DNA from 2 places in the Vibrio maritimus genome. Region 1 is predicted to be linked to the other one. Evidence: predicted binding sites of a transcription regulator. Region 1 holds the regulator's gene; the other holds the start of a gene.
The links. Region 1 encodes PurR, which represses purine synthesis genes. Its sites were predicted from a motif close to TNANGNAAACGTTTNCNTNA; they were not measured.
Positions count from the first base shown of each region.

Region 1 (4,218 bases):
CAGCCTGTTTTTGCCAATCTTGAATGACAGCTCGTGCCATCATTTCTTGCTCTTTGTTGAAAAGCCAAACGTAGGGTAGTGAATTTTCGTCAAACGGTACTTCCCCTCGTAACCCGAAAACACCTTCGCCTCGTACTTCACACTCGATACCTTCAGCCATCAACTGCTGTTGGACAATATGTGTTTCTGGTGGGTTATTGCCTACAAATATCTTCATCTATTCCTGTACCTGTGGCGAGCGAGAGATTTTTCCCATAATCCATTTAGCAATAAGTGGGAACAAACCGAGTAGGGCAAATGATGCCAACACGGTAGGGGAAACAATACCGGATAGACTGTCAATATTCGCTAGCTGAGTACCCGCATTGAGGTAGACTGCAGTTCCTGGCAACATACCCAGTTGACTCACCAAGTAATATTTAGAGACTCGAATTGGCGTGAGACCCATTAATAAGTTAATCAAGAAAAATGGGAACACAGGAATGAGTCTTAGAGAAAATAGATAGAAAGCACCGTCTTTTTCGACACCTTTATTGATCGTCTCAAGTTTCGAACCGAACTTACTTTGTACCCAATCGCGAAGTAGGAAGCGACTGCTCAAGAATGCCAATGTAGCGCCTATGGTACTCGCAAATGAAACAAGCAGTAAACTAGTCCAAAAGCCAAACAGTGCTGCGCCAAGTAAGGTAACCACGGCAGCGCCTGGAACAGAGAATGCAGTAATCGCTATGTAAGCGAAGAAATAGGTGAGGGCAGCAGCCACAAAGTTCTCATTGATGTATTCACTCAGTGCTACTTGCTGTACTTTTGCGTTTTCTAGTGTGAGATGTTGACCAAAGTTGATGCCCAAATAAATGACGACAGCAACCAAAACCAATCCTAGTATCAGCTTCTTGCTCATGACGATATCCTTTTGATGACTCAGTATTAGTGTAGTAGAAAGGCTGAGTATGTTTTTCCTTTCAACTAATACAAAAAAATCAGCCATAAGGCTGATTTTTTCTCGAGATGACCGTAACTTAATTAATTAAGCTAGCCAGTTCGTCTCTTTTAGTCTGAGGAATCACAGACCAATGAGTACCATTTATCGCACCTTCAAGAGCCCATAAAAGCTCTAAACCTACGGTACTTGAATGGGTTCTCTGAATGGCCTTGAAAGCCTCAACCGAACCATGATCCTGAAGTTCAACCACTGATTCAATGCCTGCTTTTTTGAGCATGCGCTCAGTGGCAAGGCGAAGATTCGGAAGGTCTTTCAGGCGATTAGGTTTCGCTTCGGATTGTTGCTCTTTCTCAGTTTTCGCGAACTCGAGTGCCTGTTTAGCGTGATCGAGAATACCTTCTTGATCTTGCCAACAGTCTTCAGGTAACGCGAAGTACTTAGTAACAACGGGAAATCCACGCTTTTTATAAACATAAGGCTTGTAACCCAGTTTTTTGAAGGTGGATACGGTCTGACGGTTAGTTCTGATATGTAATTTGTTATTCACTGCTAAGGCAAACATCGTATCATCTACGAAGATGCCAAATCCCCCAAACATGGAGCGAGACTTTACTCTTCCAAGCTGAGCGAATAATTGCATTGAATTTTTTAGTATAGGATTATCCATGCTTTATTCTTTTCTCGGTGTTATTGATTGTGTCACCAGAATCAGGTCCGAGAGTATAGCAATCAGGTGTCAGAGCTCTGTTAGGCATATGCCATAACTGAGTCTTCTCCCCTTGCCATCGGCAACCCCGCTACCTATCAATTAAAAATTGGTTTAGGCCGGAGGCTTTGCGTCCCACCCTTTCAGATGGTTTGCCCTGTGCGTGACTTCATTAGAATAAATGAAAACGACATAAGCCTATGATTACTCAGTTGCAAAAATGTGATGTTGGTTCAAATAATGGTGGGTTATTTGTGCTTGAGGGTGCGTAAAAAACTAACAATCGAGAGAAGAAAACTTGAATGGGGTTCAAAAAAAAGTGCCTGGAAAGGCACTTTTGTCAGCATTATGTAAGGCTTTTGACAGAGTCTCGTTCAACAATCTCTGGGTGCATTTCGAAAATGCGCTTTTCATGACCTTTATCTTTGATTCGTTCTAATAGAATCTCAAACGCGTTTTTACCGACACGACGTTTAGGTTGGTGAACCGTGGTTAGAGGTGGCGAGAAGTACTCAGCCAGCTCGATATTATCGTAACCAATGACAGAGATGTCCTCAGGTACGCGCACACCCAGTTGTTGTAGGCGACTCATCAGGCCAAACGCCATGGTGTCGTTGAAACAGAAGATAGCGGTAGGTCGGTCTTCCATTGCAGCAATACGGTTAGCTGCGATAACCGCTGTATCGCATTCGAAGTTGCCTTCAAGAATACGATCGTCTTTCATCTCGATACCTGCCTCAGCAAGGGCACGTTTGTAACCGATGATACGCTCTTGGCACACGGCTTTCTCCAAGTGACCGCTTAGACAAGCAATATCAGTGTGACCTTTTTCAATCAGGAACTTCGTTGCGAGATAACCGCCTTCTTCGGAGTTATCGATGATCTTGTCCGCTTGTGAGCTTTCTGGGCCCCAGTCCATGATAACTTTAGGAATGTCGGCGTGACGATCAAGCATCTCTAGCAGCTCTTCGGTAAGATCAGAGCACATCACGAGGATGCCATCCACGCGTTTCTCTGCCAGCATGCGAATGTAATCGCGTTGCTTTTCATACACACCACCAGTGTTACATAGGATCAGCGTGTAGCCTTGGCGGTAGCAGTAGCTCTCAACACCATCGATAACCTCAGAAAAGAACAGGTTAGTTGATTGAGTCACTAACATACCAATGGTTTTCGTTGAGTTACATTTTAAGCTACGTGCAACGGCGCTTGGTGCGTAGTTGAGTTCGTCGACCGCCGCCATCACTTTTTCTTGAGTTGCTTCAGCAACAAAGCGAGTCTTATTAATAACGTGGGATACTGTGGTCGTTGAAACGCCTGCAAGGCGGGCGACATCTTTAATAGTTGCCATAGTGATATCCTATTAGTCGCGGCTTGATAATTAACGTTGGTACCGCTTCAAGTATAGTGGTCTTTGCAAACATATAACGCTATGTTGTTGTAAACATAGTATTTGGCTGCGAAAACCGAAAGTTGCATGCAAGCCACGGCGAAAAAAGCTCAGAGCGTAGATTTCAACAGGTGTTTTTGGACACAAGTCCGCGTTGAATGCCAAGGGCATTTGCATTTAAACGGCGGATTGTAGACTTAGGTTTGGGCGCTGGCAATGACTTATCCAATAAATTTATAACTAAAGCGCAAATTAATTCTCACAGATGTGATGCAAATGATTTGCGCTTTAAGGTTGGCTAGCCTTGCTCACCCTCTAGGTAGGTGTAGTCAAGTTGGCAGAATGCTTCGAGTAGTTTAGCGGCAGAGGCATAAAACCCAAACTCGTCGTTGGTTTGGCATTTCGCAACAAACTGAGGTAGCCATGTCATCAAGTAGTTCTTGATGAACTCTGCTTGCTCGTGCAGCGCATCGTTCATATGTGCTTCCGCTTCAAGCTCATTGGAGCGAATGATTAAGTTGCCTAGAAAATCTAGCTCGATCGCGAGGTGATCCGCTGGCTCATTTAAGTCCTTATTCACTGCCACACTGTGCTTAGCTAACAGGTCAGCCATATCCTGTGCAGGTTGATCATTTAAAAGACCAGACTTACCAATATACATAGAGGCATAAGGCAATGCGCCATGCTTGTCCGACTTTAAAAATAGATCGCAAAAATCGGCAGAAAGCTCTAATTGTGCGTCTTCTCTGACTTGAAGGCGGTTCAAGGACTCTGTAAAGACCTGAATGGGTTCTTTTAGGGAAGGGTTTTCTCCTAAGCCAGATAAGAAAGAGCGAATTTCAGGGCTATGGTATTTGTTGAGTTCATCATCAGTGAGCTCGGCAGCGAATAGGCTTGAAAGCCACCAATAGATTTCTGCGCGTTGCTCATTAAATGCTTTGATTTCTTGCATTTGAATAATCTCCAAAAATGATAACTCTATTTTAGCCAATAAAGATGAATAGCAATAACTTGTTGTGTGAAAAATTGAGTTAACTTATGAAAAAATAAGACAAAAATTAATTTCTTTAAGGGTAAGTTAACACGAGTATTCGTTGCATATGAGACGCAATCGTTTTGGTTGTTTTGAATCAAAAAATAGTAAGGTTTCCATGCCTATGAGGGGATGTAGACTAGAAT
Region 1 is NZ_CP090438.1:2,376,416-2,380,633, reverse strand. It holds gene LY387_RS10800 (DUF2007 domain-containing protein) at 1-217, opposite strand, end outside; gene LY387_RS10795 (TVP38/TMEM64 family protein) at 218-901, opposite strand; gene LY387_RS10790 (TfoX/Sxy family DNA transformation protein) at 1,020-1,610, opposite strand; cyclic di-GMP riboswitch class I at 1,728-1,816, opposite strand; gene purR (HTH-type transcriptional repressor PurR) at 1,996-3,000, opposite strand; gene torD (molecular chaperone TorD) at 3,338-3,991, opposite strand.

Region 2 (4,218 bases), on a different replicon from region 1:
CCTTGATTGCTCTCTGAAAGCTGAGAGACACCCAAGCTAATGTTGATCGTGAATTCTTCACCGTCTTCTGACAAAAAGCTTTGCTTTGCCATCGACGTCCGCAGGCGCTCTGCTAGCTGAAACGCGCAAGCTAATGTAGTGTGTGGCAATAACAGCGCAAACTCATCCCCACCAAAGCGAAAACACCCATCTTCTTCTCTTACAGAAGTCAGCATAACCTTACCGACTTGTTGTAGAACATAATCACCGATGCTATGACCATACTTATCATTGATAGATTTAAAATTATCTACATCAAGCATGATAAACGACAGAGGTTTACTGTGCCTTACATGCGAGGCGATCTCCTTTTTCATTTGCAGTTCTAGATAACGGCGATTGAATACGCCCGTTAGAACATCTCTAATCGCTAAGTATTCGAGTTTGTCATGTTTCGCTATGGAGTCTGAAATATCAATAGCAAGGCCGAACACCCCGACCACCCGACCTCTATCGTCATAAATTGGCGTTTTTAGATTCTGAAAATGACGAACGTTTCCATCAAGATCTGTGTTCTTTTCAACCTGAGAGATGGACTCTCCCCCGAGGACTTTTCGATCATGTAGCAACAGCTCATGGCATACCGTCAAGTCGAAAAACTGAGAGTCATCACGCCCGACAATTTCCTCTGCTGACTTTTCAAAAAGACGCGCCACTGCGTCGTTGACATAGGTGTACTTGAGGTCTTGGTCTTTCACAAAAAAATAACAGTCAAGGCGACTCAGAACCGCTCGTATTTCTGCAATGCTGAGATTATCAATATTCATACGACCCACCTCATTATAAACTCAGTTACATATTAGTATCGCATATAACCTTTTCAACAAAGTGGATACACATTGCACTTTACGACATGGAGTGAGCTGTTTTTTGCACTTTCGCACTGCTACAAATCACAAATTCAATGTAATTAGATGAAACAAAACTTGCAGCATTGTGATATTATGCCCGCAAATTTTGATCCGCTAGCCTTTACTATGAAATTCCCTGGACAACGCAAGTCAAAACACTATTTCCCGACCAGTAAGAAAGATCTTTCTGTGAGTCAGGCGCAATCAGCGCCAAAACTATACCGCCCGACAATTGTTGGTGTCGGGCAAACAATCGTCGACATTGAAGCACGTGTTGATGATGACTTCCTAGCTAAATACGATTTAAGTAAAGGACACTCACTCGTACTCGAAGAGAGCAAAGCGGATGCTCTGTATGCCGAACTTGTCGAAAAGGAGCTGATTACACATCAATTCCCTGGCGACACTATTGGTAATACCCTTCACAACTACTCAGTCCTCGCGGACAGCAAATCTGTCTTACTCGGCGTAATGTCTAAAAACATTCAAGTTGGGTCATATGGATATCGTTACCTGTGCCGCACATCGTCGAGAATGAACCTAAACCATCTACAGACGGTTGATGGTCCTATCGGGCGCTGCTACACACTTATCACTGATGATGGCGAACGCACATTCGCTATCAACGAAGGTGAGATGAACCAGCTTCGACCAGAGAGTGTACCTGAGTCAGTGTTTGACAAGGCTTCTGCACTTGTTGTTTCTTCTTACCTTATGCGTGGCAAACCTGAAGATCCGATGCCTCAAGCTGTCGCTCGTGCCGTTGAAATTGCAAAGCAGAAATCTGTACCAGTCGTTCTTACTCTGGGTACTAAATGGGTTATCGAAGGCAATGAGAAATTCTGGCAAGACTACATCAAAGAAAACGTCACCATCGTTGCGATGAACGAAGAAGAAGGTGAAGCCTTGACCGGTTTCGCCGATCCTCTAAAAGCCGCTGACAAAGCACTGGATTGGGTTGATTTGGTATTGTGCACCGCGGGTCCAGCAGGCCTCTACATGGCGGGCTACTGTGACAACGTCACACTAAGAGAGACAACACACGAACTTATATCTGCTGACGAGTTTGCAGACTTCAACAAGTTTGAGTTTAGCCGAGCGATGAGAAAGGACGAGTGTTCTGATCCGCAAAAAGTCTACTCTCACATTGGCCCTTACTTAGGCGGTCCACTAAAGATCAAGAACACCAATGGTGCAGGAGATGGTGCACTGTCAGCATTACTGCATGACATGACTGCAAACTCATTCCATAGCAAAAATGTACCAGACTCAGACAAGCATGTTGCACCATGTTTGACTTATTCGTCACTCTCTCAAATTTGTAAGTACGCAAACCGAGTTAGCTACGAAGTGTTAACCCAACACTCTCCTAGACTCACCCGTGCTCTTCCTGAGAGAGAAGACAGCTTAGAAGAAGCGTACTGGGATCGTTAATAAAAAAGGGCTTCGGCCCTTTTTTGTTTTTAAAACATACAAATAACAGGAGGCTGATTACTTTTAGAACAGCCCTCTGAATATTTAACTTTACAAAGCATTTTTAACCAGTATTATCTCGACGCAAACGTTTTCCTCATTAATTTTGTGGCTTTTTAAGGACCGTTAATGCTATCTGATATCGATATCTGTCGTACGACGTCACTCTCTGCTATTTCTGACATTGCAAAACAAGCTGGTCTTCTTGACCACGAGTATCACCCGCAAGGATTTCACAAAGCGAAAGTGACACTGGATGCGGTCTCGCGCCTAAAAGACAACCGTGATGGTAAGTTGATTGTCGTTACCGCAATCACGCCTACCCCATTGGGCGAAGGCAAAACCGTCACCACCATTGGTTTATCTCAAGGCCTAAAGAAGCTAAACAAGTCCGTAATGGCATGTATCCGTCAGCCATCTATGGGCCCTATTTTTGGTGTTAAAGGCGGCGCAGCAGGCGGCGGCTATTCTCAAGTTGCACCAATGGAAGAGCTAAACTTACACCTAACAGGCGATATCCACGCCGTGACTGCTGCTCACAACCTGGCGGCCGCGGCGATTGACGCGCGTATTTACCATGAACAGCGTCAAGGCTTTGAAGCATTTGAATCTCGCACTGGTCTTAAAGCGCTTAAGATTGATAGTAAAAACGTGGTATGGAAACGCGTTGTCGACCACAACGACCGAGCCCTACGAATGGTCACCGTCGGTCAAAACGAAGTAAACAAAACGATCAATGGCTACGAGCGCCAAGATGGCTTTGATATCTCTGCAGCATCAGAGTTAATGGCGATCCTTGCCCTATCGAAAGATTTAAAAGATCTTCGTATCCGCATTGGTAAGATTGTTGTTGCCTACTCTATTGACGGCACACCTGTGACCACCGAAGACCTACAAGTAGCGGGTGCAATGGCGGTTAGCATGAAAGAAGCGATTGAACCAACGCTTATGCAAACGCTAGAGGGCGTACCGACACTTATCCACGCAGGTCCTTTTGCAAACATCGCTCACGGTAATTCATCGATTATCGCTGATAGCATCGCCACAAAGCTGAGTGACTTTACGGTGACAGAAGGTGGTTTTGGTTCTGATATGGGCTTTGAGAAGGCTTGTAACATCAAGGCTTCTGCGACGGATAAGAAACCTGATTGCGCAGTAATTGTAGCAACGCTTCGAGGTCTAAAAGCAAACTCTGGTCTATACGATCTTAAGCCTGGTACTCCTATCCCAGACAGCATCTACGGCGAAGATACTGCGGCATTAGAAGCTGGCTTTGAAAACCTGAAATGGCACATCAACAATGTGGCAAAATACGGCGTTCCTGCTGTCGTGGCGATCAACCGCTTCCCGCAAGACAGTGAGCAAGAGCTTGCGCTACTACAAGAGTGGGTCGAAGCACTAGACAGCAACTGCCGAGTCGCTATTAGTGAAGGTTTTGCTAAAGGTGGTGAAGGCACAGTAGCACTTGCTGAAAAAGTCATTGAAGCATGTGCAACTGACGCGAACTTTAAACCACTATACACAGCAGAGCAATCTATCGAAGAGAAGCTCATGACCGTGTGTGAGGTGGGCTACGGTGCGGCTCGTGTAACCTTGTCTTACCAGGCTCAGCAGCAGCTAGAAATCTACAAGAAACATGGATTCAATAACCTAGCGGTTTGTCTTGCTAAAACACCACTTTCCATTACTACTGATGGCAGTGTAAAAGGTGCACCGACTGGCTTTGATGTCGTTATCCGTGAGTTACGCTTATGTGCGGGTGCCGGTTTCATCTATGCACTTTGTGGCAATGTAATGACTATGCCGGGTCTTCCAGACAAACCAGCATTTATGAGCCTAGATCTCGACGACGAAG
Region 2 is NZ_CP090439.1:1,945,199-1,949,416, forward strand. It holds gene LY387_RS25170 (sensor domain-containing diguanylate cyclase) at 1-806, opposite strand, end outside; gene LY387_RS25175 (inosine/guanosine kinase) at 1,017-2,324, shown strand; gene LY387_RS25180 (formate--tetrahydrofolate ligase) at 2,493-4,218, shown strand, end outside.
Region 2: LY387_RS25180 (formate--tetrahydrofolate ligase) is a predicted target of PurR. The motif match lies at 2,444-2,463, and genes of this name have one in related genera.